3 regions of the Exiguobacterium sp. s39 genome follow, and region 3 is predicted to be linked to each of the others. Evidence: a T-box and tRNA genes for the amino acid it is inferred to sense, from the RefSeq annotation. Region 3 holds a T-box; the other regions hold tRNA genes.

Region 1 (4,151 bases), on a different contig from region 3:
GACGATATCGTCGATTACAATCATCACTTCATTCGTCATGACTCAGATGCCGTCGCAAGCCTGGTCATGCGAAAAGTGTTGTCGATTCGACGGATGCGTCAACTCGAAGGAAAGGAGGAGCTGACATGAGCTTTGCCTCAGAAGTCAAAAAAGAATTAACGCAAATTCCAATCACCGATCACGAGATGAAGGCGGAACTCGCAGCGCTCGCCCGGATGAACGGTGCGATCTCGTTCGGTCTCGGACGTGGTCTGACACTCGATATCTCGACGGAGAATGCCTCGATTGCCCGTCGAATCTACTCATTGCTAAAAAAAGCATACGGAGTCCATCTCGATCTGCTCGTGCGGAAGAAAATGCGTCTGAAAAAGAATAACGTCTACATCGTCCGCGTCAAACAACAGGCGGATAAGATTTTGCAAGACCTCGGAATCCTCGGAGAAGGGTTCACGATGATTCGTTCGATCAGTGACACGATTCTCAACGATGAACGAAAAGCACGCGCTTATTTACGAGGGGCGTTCCTCGCCGGAGGTTCGCTCAACAATCCGGCGACGTCGTCGTATCACTTGGAGATCTTCAGCTTATATGAAGAACATAATGCAGCGCTCCGTGGTCTATCGAACGTCTTTGATTTGAACGCGAAGGCAATCGAACGGAAAAAGGGACACATCCTCTACATCAAGGAGAGCGAGAAGATTTCCGATTTCCTCAAGCTCGTTGATGCGACACAATCGATGCTACGGTTCGAGGATGTGCGGATCTTAAAAGACATGCGTAACTCGGTCAATCGTCTCGTCAACTGTGAGACGGCAAACCTCAACAAAACGGTCGGTGCGGCATTACGCCAAGTCGAGAACATCAAGTTCCTTGAGCGGACGGTCGGGCTCGATGTCTTACCGGATAAGTTGAAGGAGATCGCGATCTTGCGCGTGACACATCAAGACGTCACGTTACAAGAGCTCGGCGAGATGGTCGAAAGCGGCTCCATCTCAAAATCAGGGATCAATCACCGGTTGCGGAAGATTGATCAAATCGCTGAAAAAGTACGAAATGGAGAGTCGATGACAGGGGCCTTATAAGAGGGTCGCTTGCGGGATGAACCATAGTCTACTATAATATATAGTCGATGCAACTAAATGTTCGAATTAAGGAGTTTTTGAAATGGCTAACGAAAAGAAACGTATTTCGCTGACAGTCGATGCGAAGTTTGATGAAGTGTTAACAAAAAAAGCAAAATCAATCGGTGTACCGAAAAGCACACTCGTTGCGTTCGCAACATCTTTATTCCTGAAACAATTACAAGCAGAAGAAGAGCTTTCGCCACATGCGAACGCGATCTACTCGCTGATTCGTGAAAACCACGATATCGTTTCAGACATCACAGACTTGATCGACTGATCATCGCCCTCTCGTTCTATAAGGAACGGGAGGTTTTTTTGTATGTAACGATAACCGACAGGGCTTTGCTTTTCTATGAATACAAAAAAAGTGCCTCCCGAAGGAGACACTCTGGATGACTTATGCACGTTCCATGACGCGGTCGATGAGACCGTAATCAGCAGCAGCTTGTGCTGACATGAAGTTGTCACGCTCTGTATCGCGTTCGATGACTTCAAGTGGTTGTCCTGTGTTTTCAGCCATGATTTTGTTGAGGTGCTCACGCATTTTGATGATACGCTCCGCATGGATTTTGATATCCGATGCTTGACCTTGTGTACCACCGAGTGGTTGGTGGATCATGATTTCAGCGTTTGGTAACGCGAAACGTTTTCCTTTTGCGCCTGCTTGGAGCAAGAACGCACCCATCGATGCTGCCATACCGATACAAATCGTTGAGACTTGTGGCTTGATGAAGTTCATTGTATCGTAAATCGCCATACCGGCAGTGATCGAACCACCTGGGCTGTTGATGTAAAGCGAGATTTCTTTATCTGGATCTTCTGCTGCTAAGAACAGAAGTTGGGCAACGACTGAGTTGGCGACGTTATCGTCAATCGCGCTCCCGAGAAGAATGATGCGGTCTTTTAGCAAACGTGAGTAGATATCGTAAGCACGTTCCCCGCGGTTTGTTTGTTCGATGACTGTTGGAATTAACATAGTCTTTGCCTCCTTATAGTTGGTATGTAGCTTCCTATTCGACTTATACTTATCATAATCCTTTGGTCAATATTGGTCAAAAGATACGATGCGACTTTTAGGTATTTTTCCATTACAAGGGCAAATGAAACATATCAATATAGAAAAAAGGCAACGCCATTGCTGGCATTGCCTTGTGGTTGAATAAATGGTACACCCGGAGAGATTCGAACTCCCGACACCTGGTACCGGAAACCAGTGCTCTATCCCCTGAGCTACGGGTGCATCTGATGTACTGAACAATTAATAGTATAGCGACATTTTTTCAGAAAAGCAATAGGGAAGGATGACTTTTCTTTTCCTGAGCGGTTCGAGAAGGGTTCAGAGCATGTTTTTCAAAACGTTTCTTCTATAATAAGAAGTGGAGGAGGGGGAATCGATGGATCAACGCCAGGAACAGACGCAACAGATGACGTTATCGGCGTCACAACAATATCAGTTACATGTACTTGAGCAACCAGCAGCTGAGCTCGAGGAGGAATGGCGACGGTTGAAACGACGGTTGCATCGTCATTACCCGAATCAGGTTTCGCTAGAGGTCGAGCAGATGGCAGGACATTTGGCATCCTATGAAGACGAGCTTCTTGCACAAATACGTTTAGAATCAGTCAGACAGGAAATAGGATATATGGCGGAACAACTCATCGTGTATTTAGAAGCGGACGGTTTATTGCGGACATCGGACGAGCAGCTCGCTGCATCCTTCTCGACCGATGTTGCAACGATTACAGAAGCACGGACACTCTTACAACAATGTGAACCAGTCGGAATCGCTGCCCGCTCGGAGCGCGAGTGTCAATGGTTACAGGCGATCGAGCTAGACGACGCGGAATTGATCGGACTAACGGCTCGGTTGCGACATGAACCGGCGAGTCAGGTGTTCGCGCAGTTCAGTGAACAGGATCGAGCGCGGTTGCGAAAACGATTGACGCGGCTGAGCCGGACACCGGACCTTCCAAAAGAAGAACGATTGGTCATGGCAGAAGCGCGGATTCACCTGTTAGATGGAAAACTTCAAATCGACTGGATGACACTCGACACGGATCAGACGTGGCTCGGATTAAAAGAGGCAACGCCTTTTTTGCGCGCGTACGAAAGACGTCGCGTCACGATGCATGCCATCCTCTCGGTCTTGCTTGAGCGACAAGAACGCTGGTTCAAGGGAGAACTGCATCTTGAGCCACTGACGAAAAAACAAGTCGCTGAGGCGACGGGACATCATCCGTCAACGATTGGTCGAGCGATTGCTGAGAAGTATGTCGAGACGGTCCATGGTCTCGTTGCTTTAGAAGACTTGTTCGTCTCACGGACGACAAGCGGAGATTCGAGTTTTTTGATTAAACGGCGGATCGCCGAATACATTCAACACAGCGATCGTCCGTTAAGTGATCAGCAATTGACGGATCGTCTGCAAGCAGACGGTCTGACAGTCGCGCGACGGACGGTCGCGAAGTACCGGGCAGCGCTTGGTTTAACGAAAAAAACGATGCAGCAAAGGAAGGCGCAATCAGAATGGGATTAAAAAGACACAGACACTTAACACTCTATTCACGTCCGGGATGTACGCTATGTGAAGAGGCCGCCATCTTACTCGACTTCGTACTCGATGAGTTTCCGGAATGGACGTTCGAGGAAGTCAACATCGATCAGGATGAAGCGCTCAGTCTACGGTTCTTATACGAGATTCCGGTCGTCATGCATGACGAGGAAATCTGGAGTTATGGCAAATTCGAGACGGAAACGATAAGAAACCGCTTACTTCAAAAAACTTGAGAAACGAGACTTGCAAGGCGAGAAATGGACTGTTATGATAACGGTGTACCAAGTGGGACACGTTATGACATGCGGGACAGAAAGCGTCCAGCTACTTGAGAGGAGAGGGAAATACATGATTCGGCAGTTAGTCCAGATCCAAAAACGAATCGTGCCTGATCTGATCGAAGAAATGCAGACACGCTACGACATCCTTCATTACGTACGACTGATGCAACCGATCGGACGACGTACGCTTG
Region 2 (4,151 bases), on a different contig from region 3:
ATTGATGAATTACGATATGGATACATTGATCCTCGGGTGCACCCATTACCCGCTCCTAGCAGATGTGATTGGACGGGTCATCGGACCAGGCGTCCAACTAATCTCTTCAGGAGACGAGACAGCGCTCGAGGTAGCAGCACTACTTGATTACAATACGATTTCAGCAGATGTGACACAAATTCCGGAACATCGTTATTACGCGACAGGCGATATCCGCTCATTTGATCAGATTGCGACGGATTGGCTCGATCAGACCATCCATGCGGAGCGCATCGTGCTTGGAACGGAGGAAGATTAAATGCGGATAGACCAACGAACGGCGGACCATCTCCGTCCTATTCAATTATCGATTGATGTCAATAAACACGCAGAAGGTTCTGTCTTGATTGAACTGGGCGATACGAAAGTCCTCTGTACGGCGACCGTCGAGGAGAAAGTGCCACCGTTCCTTCGCGGTAAACGCCAGGGCTGGATCAATGCGGAATATTCGATGTTACCACGTGCAACGGCTCAGCGGACCGCACGAGAAGCCGTCCGCGGCAAGCAGACGGGACGGACGATGGAAATCCAACGTCTCATCAGCCGATCGCTTCGGGCAGTCGTCGATTTAGAGAAACTTGGGGAACGAACAATCTGGATCGATTGTGATGTCATTCAAGCAGATGGTGGCACACGAACGGCATCAATCACTGGTGGTTTCTTGGCACTCGTCCGAGCAGTCGATCAATTGATCCAAGCCGGGAAACTGACGGATACGCCAATCAAGGAAGGCATCGCAGCGATCTCGGTTGGAATCGTCGAGTCGAATGTCTTGCTCGATTTATGCTACGAAGAGGATGCTGCGGCTGAAGTCGACTTCAATCTCGTCATGACCTCATCGGGGAAAATCGTCGAGATGCAAGCAACAGGAGAAGAGTCGACATTTTCCCGTCAAGAGATGCTCGATATGCTCGAACTTGGGGAAAAAGGAATTAAGGAACTGATTGATGCTGGTCGAGATGCACTCGGTGTCTCTTGGTGGTATGTAGGAGAAGAAGTGGGGGAACATAGATGAAGGTCATCGTCGCAACACACAATGCAGGTAAAGTGAAGGAACTTGAAAGCATGCTGGGTCGTCTCGGTTATACGGTCGAATCGTTACTCGATCACGCCGATGCTCCGGAAACGGACGAAACAGGTGAGACATTCGAGGAGAATGCACTCTTAAAAGCAACAGAGGCAGCAGCCTACTTTGGCCACGCGGTACTTGCTGATGATTCAGGTCTTGAAGTCGATGCTTTAGATGGCGCTCCAGGTGTCTACTCGGCACGATTCGCGGGTCTTGAAAAGTCGGATGCGGCGAATAACGCTCTACTACTTGAAAAGTTAGAAGGTGTTCCGGAGGAAGAGCGGACGGCGCGCTTCGTTTGTGTCCTCGCGCTAGCGAAACCAACGGGTGAGACATTGACGGTTCGTGGAACGATGGAAGGGCGAATCGGTTTTGAAGCGGCGGGTTCGAACGGGTTCGGTTATGATCCATTGTTCGTCACGGCAAGCGGACAGACGGCTGCTGAGTTGACGAAAGAAGAAAAAGCGATGATTAGTCATCGTGGCAATGCATTGCGCAAGCTCGAACAGGACTTAACTACTTTCTTAGGAGTGTGATGAAGATGAGAGCGTTGATCGTTAGTGATAGCCATGGACTAGAACAAGAACTGCTTACGATATTCGAACGTCACCAAGACGTGGATTTGGCATTTCATTGTGGGGACTCCCAATTGACGCGCGACATCGAATCATTATATCCATATCGTGTTGTGCGAGGGAATTGCGATTACGGACACGATTTTCCGGAAGAAGTCATGTCGGAAATAGATGGTCGTACCATCCTTTGTGTCCACGGACATCGTCAGGACGTCAAATACAGTCTAGATGTCTTGCAGCATCATGCGAAGGAAAAGCAGGCGGACATCGTCTGTTATGGTCATTCCCATGTTGCGAAGGCTGAATATCGGGACGGCGTGTTATTCATCAATCCAGGTTCAATCCGGATGCCACGTCATCGACCAGACAAGACGTATGCGATTCTTGAAGTGGATCAAAACCGTTATTCTGTCGAGTTTCTCGATGTGAATGGCGATCGAGTGAATGCCCTGCATCTGGACGGAACATTTTTGTAATAAAATAAATGCAATGTTTGTAATGTGATTGACACGAAAGAATTGTTCTAGTATAGTTTATTCGTGTTGACACGTCCCAATAGCTCAGCAGGATAGAGCAACGGCCTTCTAAGCCGTCGGTCGGGGGTTCGAATCCCTCTTGGGACGCTATAATTAAAATAGAGACTGCCCTTACGAGGGTGGTCTCTTTTTTTTATTCCGATTTTCGATTATAATTAAGGTATCATGAACTCGAAAGGGATGAATGCAATGTGGAAGAAAGTTGGAGCAGTCCTCGTGCTAAGTACGTTTCTTGCTGGATGTAGTGAGATTTCAAATACAGTCGACGATGCAAAACAACAAGTCAACGATGTAAAAAATAGTGTCGATTACGCTGGAGAACTTCAAGGCATTGCGAAAGATACGGCCCAAGTCACGTCAGATTTGTCGGCTTCCTTGAATGAGGCGGCTACGACAGCGCGTGAATCCGCGAACCCTGAACAAGCACTTGATCAACAAATCGAAAAGTTGAAGGAAAACGGAACGATTGATCAGTTCAATCAAGAACTGGATCAAATCGATCAACGATTAGCGGGACTTGAAAATCCGCCGCAAGAATTGCAGAATTTAAGTGCAAAACTCGAGCAGTACGTGAATCAATCGGAAGACATCGCTCGATTACTCGAAGCTGACGTCTCATTAGATACGTTGAATCGATTAGGAATCGAGCAGGCAGGACAACTTCAAGAAGCGATCACGAACTGGACGTCTTTACTCGATCCATTTACGAAATAAGAAGTGAACATGAAGGAGTGCCGGAATATGGGGACATCGCGCTGGATGGAACATGAACTAGAAGTAGAGCGAGCGCGGATTCTTCGTTTGCCCGCTTCTAAACAAGAACAATTGATTATGGAATTAGAGACTGACCAATTGACAGGAGAAGATGTATTACACCGGCTCTATGTCATTCAACCACTCTTAATGCATGACCGGGAACGATTTGAAACAGTGGCAGAACGATTTCTTGAAGTCGAGGGTGTCGAGCAAGTGCTCGCACTCTTTCTTTATGAACTCGGAGAACGTTATCCGATGAAACTCGCTTTGCGCTCGGCGTCACCGTATCTGCCGTATGGGCTCGCGCTTCGATTAGATGAAATCAAACAACAGATGCGTGTTCGCGAACAAAAGCCGGCAGTTCAAAACAACCCTGTTGCGCAGCGTGAGGTAACATCAGCAACGGAACTGATGCATGTGTTGCGACATGGCAGTTGGGTCGAACAAATGCGCCATTTGACCGGTATTGAATTCGAACGGACCTCTGAGCTCATTGCATACATCACCCAGAAATATCTTCAGGCGCAAGAGACCGAACATCAAAGTCTACTCGTCATTGATCTGTTATTAGGAAGCGTGCTGGATCACGTGTCATATCCGATAAGCATTCATGTACCACACTTAGCTGTAGACTGGACGATCTCGTCACGTGAAGAGTTAGAAGAAATCCTGATGGTACATCAACAGGAGCAACAAGCGTTACTGGCATCGATGCATACGTTAGAGCGAATGGATCCGTTCCGAGCGTTGCTCGTCTTGCGATCGGATCAACTGATTCATCTTGAAGAACGAGAACGAATCGGATCAGATATGGAGAAATGGCTCGCAGCCTGCGAAGAACTCGCAGGTCTGACATTTGAACGTGAAGAACCGGAACGTATCCTCAGTCCGCTGGCGAAGCGGTTATACCGAGCGGCACATATCCTTTATCCAGAAGTCATCGCATTCGAGCAGATTTACTTCGATTGAGACATCTGGAAACGATTCGTTCAACAGTGGTAATCGTCAGAACGATTGTGCTATAATGTGACTTGTTGTACACACATGTACGCTAATTGACAATTTTGGAGGGACTCAGCATGACTGCAAAATGGGAAAAACAATCAGGTAGCCTCGGCGTCCTCACGTATGAAGCGCCTGCTGAAGCATTTGATAAAGCGGTAGACCAAGCGTTCA
Region 3 (4,151 bases):
CATGACCGCATGGCGGACCGTCTCGGCAATCTGGATAGCAGCCTCTTGACTACCATTTCGCAACAGAAGTACGAATTCCTCCCCACCATAACGAGCAGCAAAGACATCATCATATTGTAATTGGATCGCCTGGATACGTCGACCGAGTTCACGAAGGACGAGATCGCCTACTTTATGACCGTACGTATCATTGACACGTTTGAAATGATCGATATCGAACAGGATCACGGAGAGCGGATAGCAGTCAGCGGCAAATTCCTGCCGACCGTGTTCATAAAAAGCCCGACTATTCGGTAATTCGGTCAAGGCATCGGTCCGACTTTCCGTATAGAGTTGGACCGTTTCACGTGAGCGTTCTAAGACGCGACAAAAGATACGGAGCAAACGAGATAATTCGTCGGCATTTGTCACATCATAGGCGTCTGCGACTTGATGGAATAGGATGATCGAAACATCGACCTCTCCGCTCGTAATCGAAGGAATCGCTAGCATCGAGTGACGATCGACAGGCAATCCGATTTGAATATCGTTTCCCCAGTCGCAACGCAGCCCATAGATGATCGGGGTATGCAAATCGTCGGCTGACAAGGAATGAAACAGTGGTAACACGTCGATTGGTTGTTTCGTCCGGATGTTATAGATGACTTGTTTCCGCTGTTGTTGAATCGAGATCCAACCTTCAGAAAACGGCAATAGATGCGGTAAATCGAGGAGCAACGAATCGATCGTCTCGCGCTCGAAGCGGGAAATCAACAAGTGTTCCTTCGCATCATCAAATCGCTTGGCATTATCGTTTGCTTCAAGGGAGTCACCACGCTCTTGCAACAGACGTTTGAACAAAAAGAGAATCAATGCGGAAACTGTAGCCGCGACGAGCGGACTTTCATCGTAGAACCAGATTCCAAGTAGAGCACTTAACATGCTAATCCCGTAGACGAGGGACTGAAGTTTTACGAGACGTTGCCAATCGTATTTCAAGTAGAGGAAGCGATTGACGAACAGACATTGGAAATAAGAGACAAGGAAGACGGTGATCAAAAAGCCGATGAAAGGGAGTAAGGCTTTCGTATACGTAAAGTTTGAGCCGATTGGTCCGCCGAGCGCATAATACGCAAAGGCTGGAAGCGAGATGTAGACTAAATCGAACAAGGCGTTGATCGGGTAGAGATAAACGAAACGTTTCCAACGAATCGCTTTTCGGTGAGACATGAATTGAAAGACGAGAATACCGACTTGGCTTAAAATCAAGGCGTACGTTAAACCGTAATTGAGGAATAAAAATAAGATGATGCCTTCTTGGAATGTATAGTAAATGCCACCACGACGGACATTATCGAACTGAAACAGGAGAACGAGTCCGAATAAATAAAGAGTGTTGATGATGGAGACAGAAGGATGGAAGGTTGGTGGATGAACGATGCCGATCACTAATAATGTCAAGGCGACGAGACCGAAGACGATCCAGCTCGTCCGGGCTACATGTTGGTAGTAGCGCATGAAACATCCCTCCCCCTGAGAAGTATCTTTTATTCCTATACCCGAATTGTGGAAATTTTGATGAGCCATTTACCAAAAAAATAAGGTTGAGAGAAAAGAAAGAATTGCGTATAATGTGAAAGATATCGAATACAGTCAATGATGAAGAGAGTAACGGTTGATATTCGTCAACTAGCGAATCAGGGAATGGTGGAAGCCTGAGGACGAACCGGTCGTGAAGCGCACTTCTGAGACGCTGCCCGATTCCAGAAGGAAAAGGCGTAGCCGGGGGAACCCCGTTATCCCCAAACAAGGTGGGTGTCGAAATGACACCAAGAAGAGTGGTACCGCGGTCATTCCGTCTCTTTGCGCGTGGCGCAAGGGGCGTTTTTTATTGCCAAAAAATCAGTGAAGCAGGAGGAAATAAAGATGAGTTATAAAGCGCAGTATGCAGAAGTATTACATCAAGTCATGGAAGGTGCCTTATCAGTTGAACAAATCGAACAACTGATTGAGCAACCGAAACATGAAGATCATGGAGATCTAGCATTCCCATGTTTCATGCTCGCTAAAGCATTCCGTAAAGCACCGAACATGATTGCTTCGGAGCTCGCAGAAAAAATTGACGCGCCGTTGTTCTCGAACGTTCAAGCTGTTGGTCCTTACATCAACGTCTTCTTGAACCGGGATGTCGTCTCGCAAGAAATCGTCAACCAAGTTTTGACGGAAAAAGAGGCGTTCGGATCAAGTGAAGCCAACGGGAAAACGATCGTCACTGATTTTTCATCACCAAACATCGCGAAACCCTTCTCGATGGGTCACTTGCGTTCGACAGTCATCGGGAACGCGCTCAACCAGATTTCGCGTAAAAAAGGGTACGACGTCGTCGGTGTCAACCACTTAGGGGACTGGGGAACTCAGTTCGGGAAATTGATGGTCGCTTACACGATGTGGGGTGAGGAAGAAGCGGTCCGTGCAGAACCAATCAAGGAATTGTTGAAATTATACGTCCGGTTCCACGAAGAAGCGGAAACAAATCCGGCACTTGAGGACGAAGGACGTCTCTGGTTCAAAAAACTCGAACAAGGTGATGAGCAGGCGACAACTCTTTGGACGTGGTTCCGTGAAGTCTCACTCGTTGAGTTCAACCGTGTCTATGAGATGCTTGGTGTTAAATTCGATAGTTTGAACGGAGAAGCCTTCTACAACGATAAGATGCAACACGTCATCGATTTGCTCGAAGAAAAAGATCTCCTCGTCGAATCAGAAGGGGCAATGGTCGTCGACCTCGAAGCAGAAGGTATGCCACCTGCCTTGATTAAAAAGAAAGATGGCGCAACGCTTTATGCGACACGTGACTTAGCAGCTGCCGTCTATCGTCTTGAAACGTACCGCTTTGAGCAAGCGTTCTACGTCGTCGGTGGGGAACAAGCGCTTCACTTCAAGCAATTGTTCGCAGTCTTGAAGAAACTTGGATTCGAAAACGTCGACGGAATGCACCATGTCCCATTCGGTTTGATCATGAAGGACGGAAAGAAAATGTCGACGCGTAAAGGTCGGATCGTCTTGCTTGAAGAAGTACTACAAGAAGCAATCGATGTTGCGAAGCAAAACATCGCGGAAAAAAATCCGAACTTAGCGAATGCCGAAGCCACGGCTCGCCAAGTTGGTGTTGGCGCGGTCATCTTCCATGACTTGAAGAACGAACGGATGAACAACATCGAGTTCGATCTTGAGCAGATGTTGAAATTCGAAGGCGAAACAGGACCGTATGTCCAGTACACGAATGCCCGTGCGCACTCATTGCTCCGTAAAGGTGGCTATGATGGAACACCATTCGCTGGTAGTGCAGATGATCATGCATGGGGTGTCGTCTCGATGCTAAACCAATTCTCGACGGTCATCGATCGCGCGTTCACACGTCGTGAGCCATCAATCATCAGCCGTTACGTCTTAGATCTTGCACAAAGCTTCAATAAATACTACGGACACGTCCGTGTTCTCGAAGATGACGCAGCAAAACAATCGCGTCTTGCACTCGTCAAGTCTGTCACGATCGTCTTGACAGAGGGTCTTCGTTTGCTTGGTGTCGGCGCTCCAGAAGAAATGTAAGACCAATCCACGAATAAGAAGAGGTAGATTATGAAGACTGAGACGAAAGAACGATTACAGCAAGCTGCTTCACAGATGAAGCAGGAGCCTTTGGCAGAAACGGTCGCCTTCATGGCTGAGTTTCACGGGAAAGTCGCTGCTTGGTTACCGGGAGAGTCTGTCGATTTCGTTCACGATTTCGTGACGGCGCCGGAAGCCGATTTGATTGCTCCGATTGAAGGAGACGCATTACGGACGAAAGACAATTTTGAATTCTTCATGCGTAAGAAACAGACACGGAAAAAACTGGGTGAACTGTTGACGCTTTGGAAGTCAGCACGTACGACAGAGACGTTGAGTCAAATCGATGCGATCGGATTGAAAAAATGGCTCGCTCGTAATGAATTCCGTTCGGAAGACAAACCATGGGATTATTTGAACCGTCTGCATGTTCTCCTGTTCCTTGATTTGATGACGACGATCATCGATGATCATCGATTGACGAGTCTGCATGAGCAACTTGTCGGTACGACACCAGTCCCGACGAGCTTCGTACGTCGTCAAGGGGATGTCCGTCAAGTCAT

Evidence for each region. The T-box of region 3 lies ahead of argS (arginine--tRNA ligase). A T-box ahead of a tRNA ligase gene usually reads a tRNA of that ligase, here a tRNA-Arg.
Region 1: it has a tRNA-Arg gene. The T-box ahead of argS (arginine--tRNA ligase) is inferred to sense a tRNA for this amino acid. The anticodon was not compared.
Region 2: it has a tRNA-Arg gene. The T-box ahead of argS (arginine--tRNA ligase) is inferred to sense a tRNA for this amino acid. The anticodon was not compared.

The regions. Positions count from the first base shown of each region.
Region 1 covers NZ_JACSNA010000001.1:1,812,204-1,816,354, reverse strand. The annotation lists gene KNQ11_RS09535 (gluconeogenesis factor YvcK family protein) at 1-129, shown strand, start outside; gene whiA (DNA-binding protein WhiA) at 126-1,082, shown strand; gene KNQ11_RS09525 (hypothetical protein) at 1,165-1,401, shown strand; partial or broken gene clpP (ATP-dependent Clp endopeptidase proteolytic subunit ClpP) at 1,522-2,106, opposite strand; tRNA gene KNQ11_RS09515 (tRNA-Arg) at 2,289-2,364, opposite strand; gene KNQ11_RS09510 (RNA polymerase factor sigma-54) at 2,519-3,661, shown strand; gene KNQ11_RS09505 (glutaredoxin family protein) at 3,652-3,912, shown strand; gene KNQ11_RS09500 (sugar-binding transcriptional regulator) at 4,028-4,151, shown strand, end outside.
Region 2 covers NZ_JACSNA010000001.1:1,570,276-1,574,426, reverse strand. The annotation lists gene racE (glutamate racemase) at 1-298, shown strand, start outside; gene rph (ribonuclease PH) at 299-1,054, shown strand; gene KNQ11_RS08300 (XTP/dITP diphosphatase) at 1,051-1,644, shown strand; gene KNQ11_RS08295 (metallophosphoesterase family protein) at 1,650-2,159, shown strand; tRNA gene KNQ11_RS08290 (tRNA-Arg) at 2,233-2,306, shown strand; gene KNQ11_RS08285 (hypothetical protein) at 2,409-2,933, shown strand; gene KNQ11_RS08280 (hypothetical protein) at 2,961-3,944, shown strand; gene tig (trigger factor) at 4,055-4,151, shown strand, end outside.
Region 3 covers NZ_JACSNA010000003.1:55,971-60,121, reverse strand. The annotation lists gene KNQ11_RS13495 (GGDEF domain-containing protein) at 1-1,497, opposite strand, end outside; T-box leader at 1,627-1,845, shown strand; gene argS (arginine--tRNA ligase) at 1,906-3,588, shown strand; gene KNQ11_RS13485 (hypothetical protein) at 3,619-4,151, shown strand, end outside.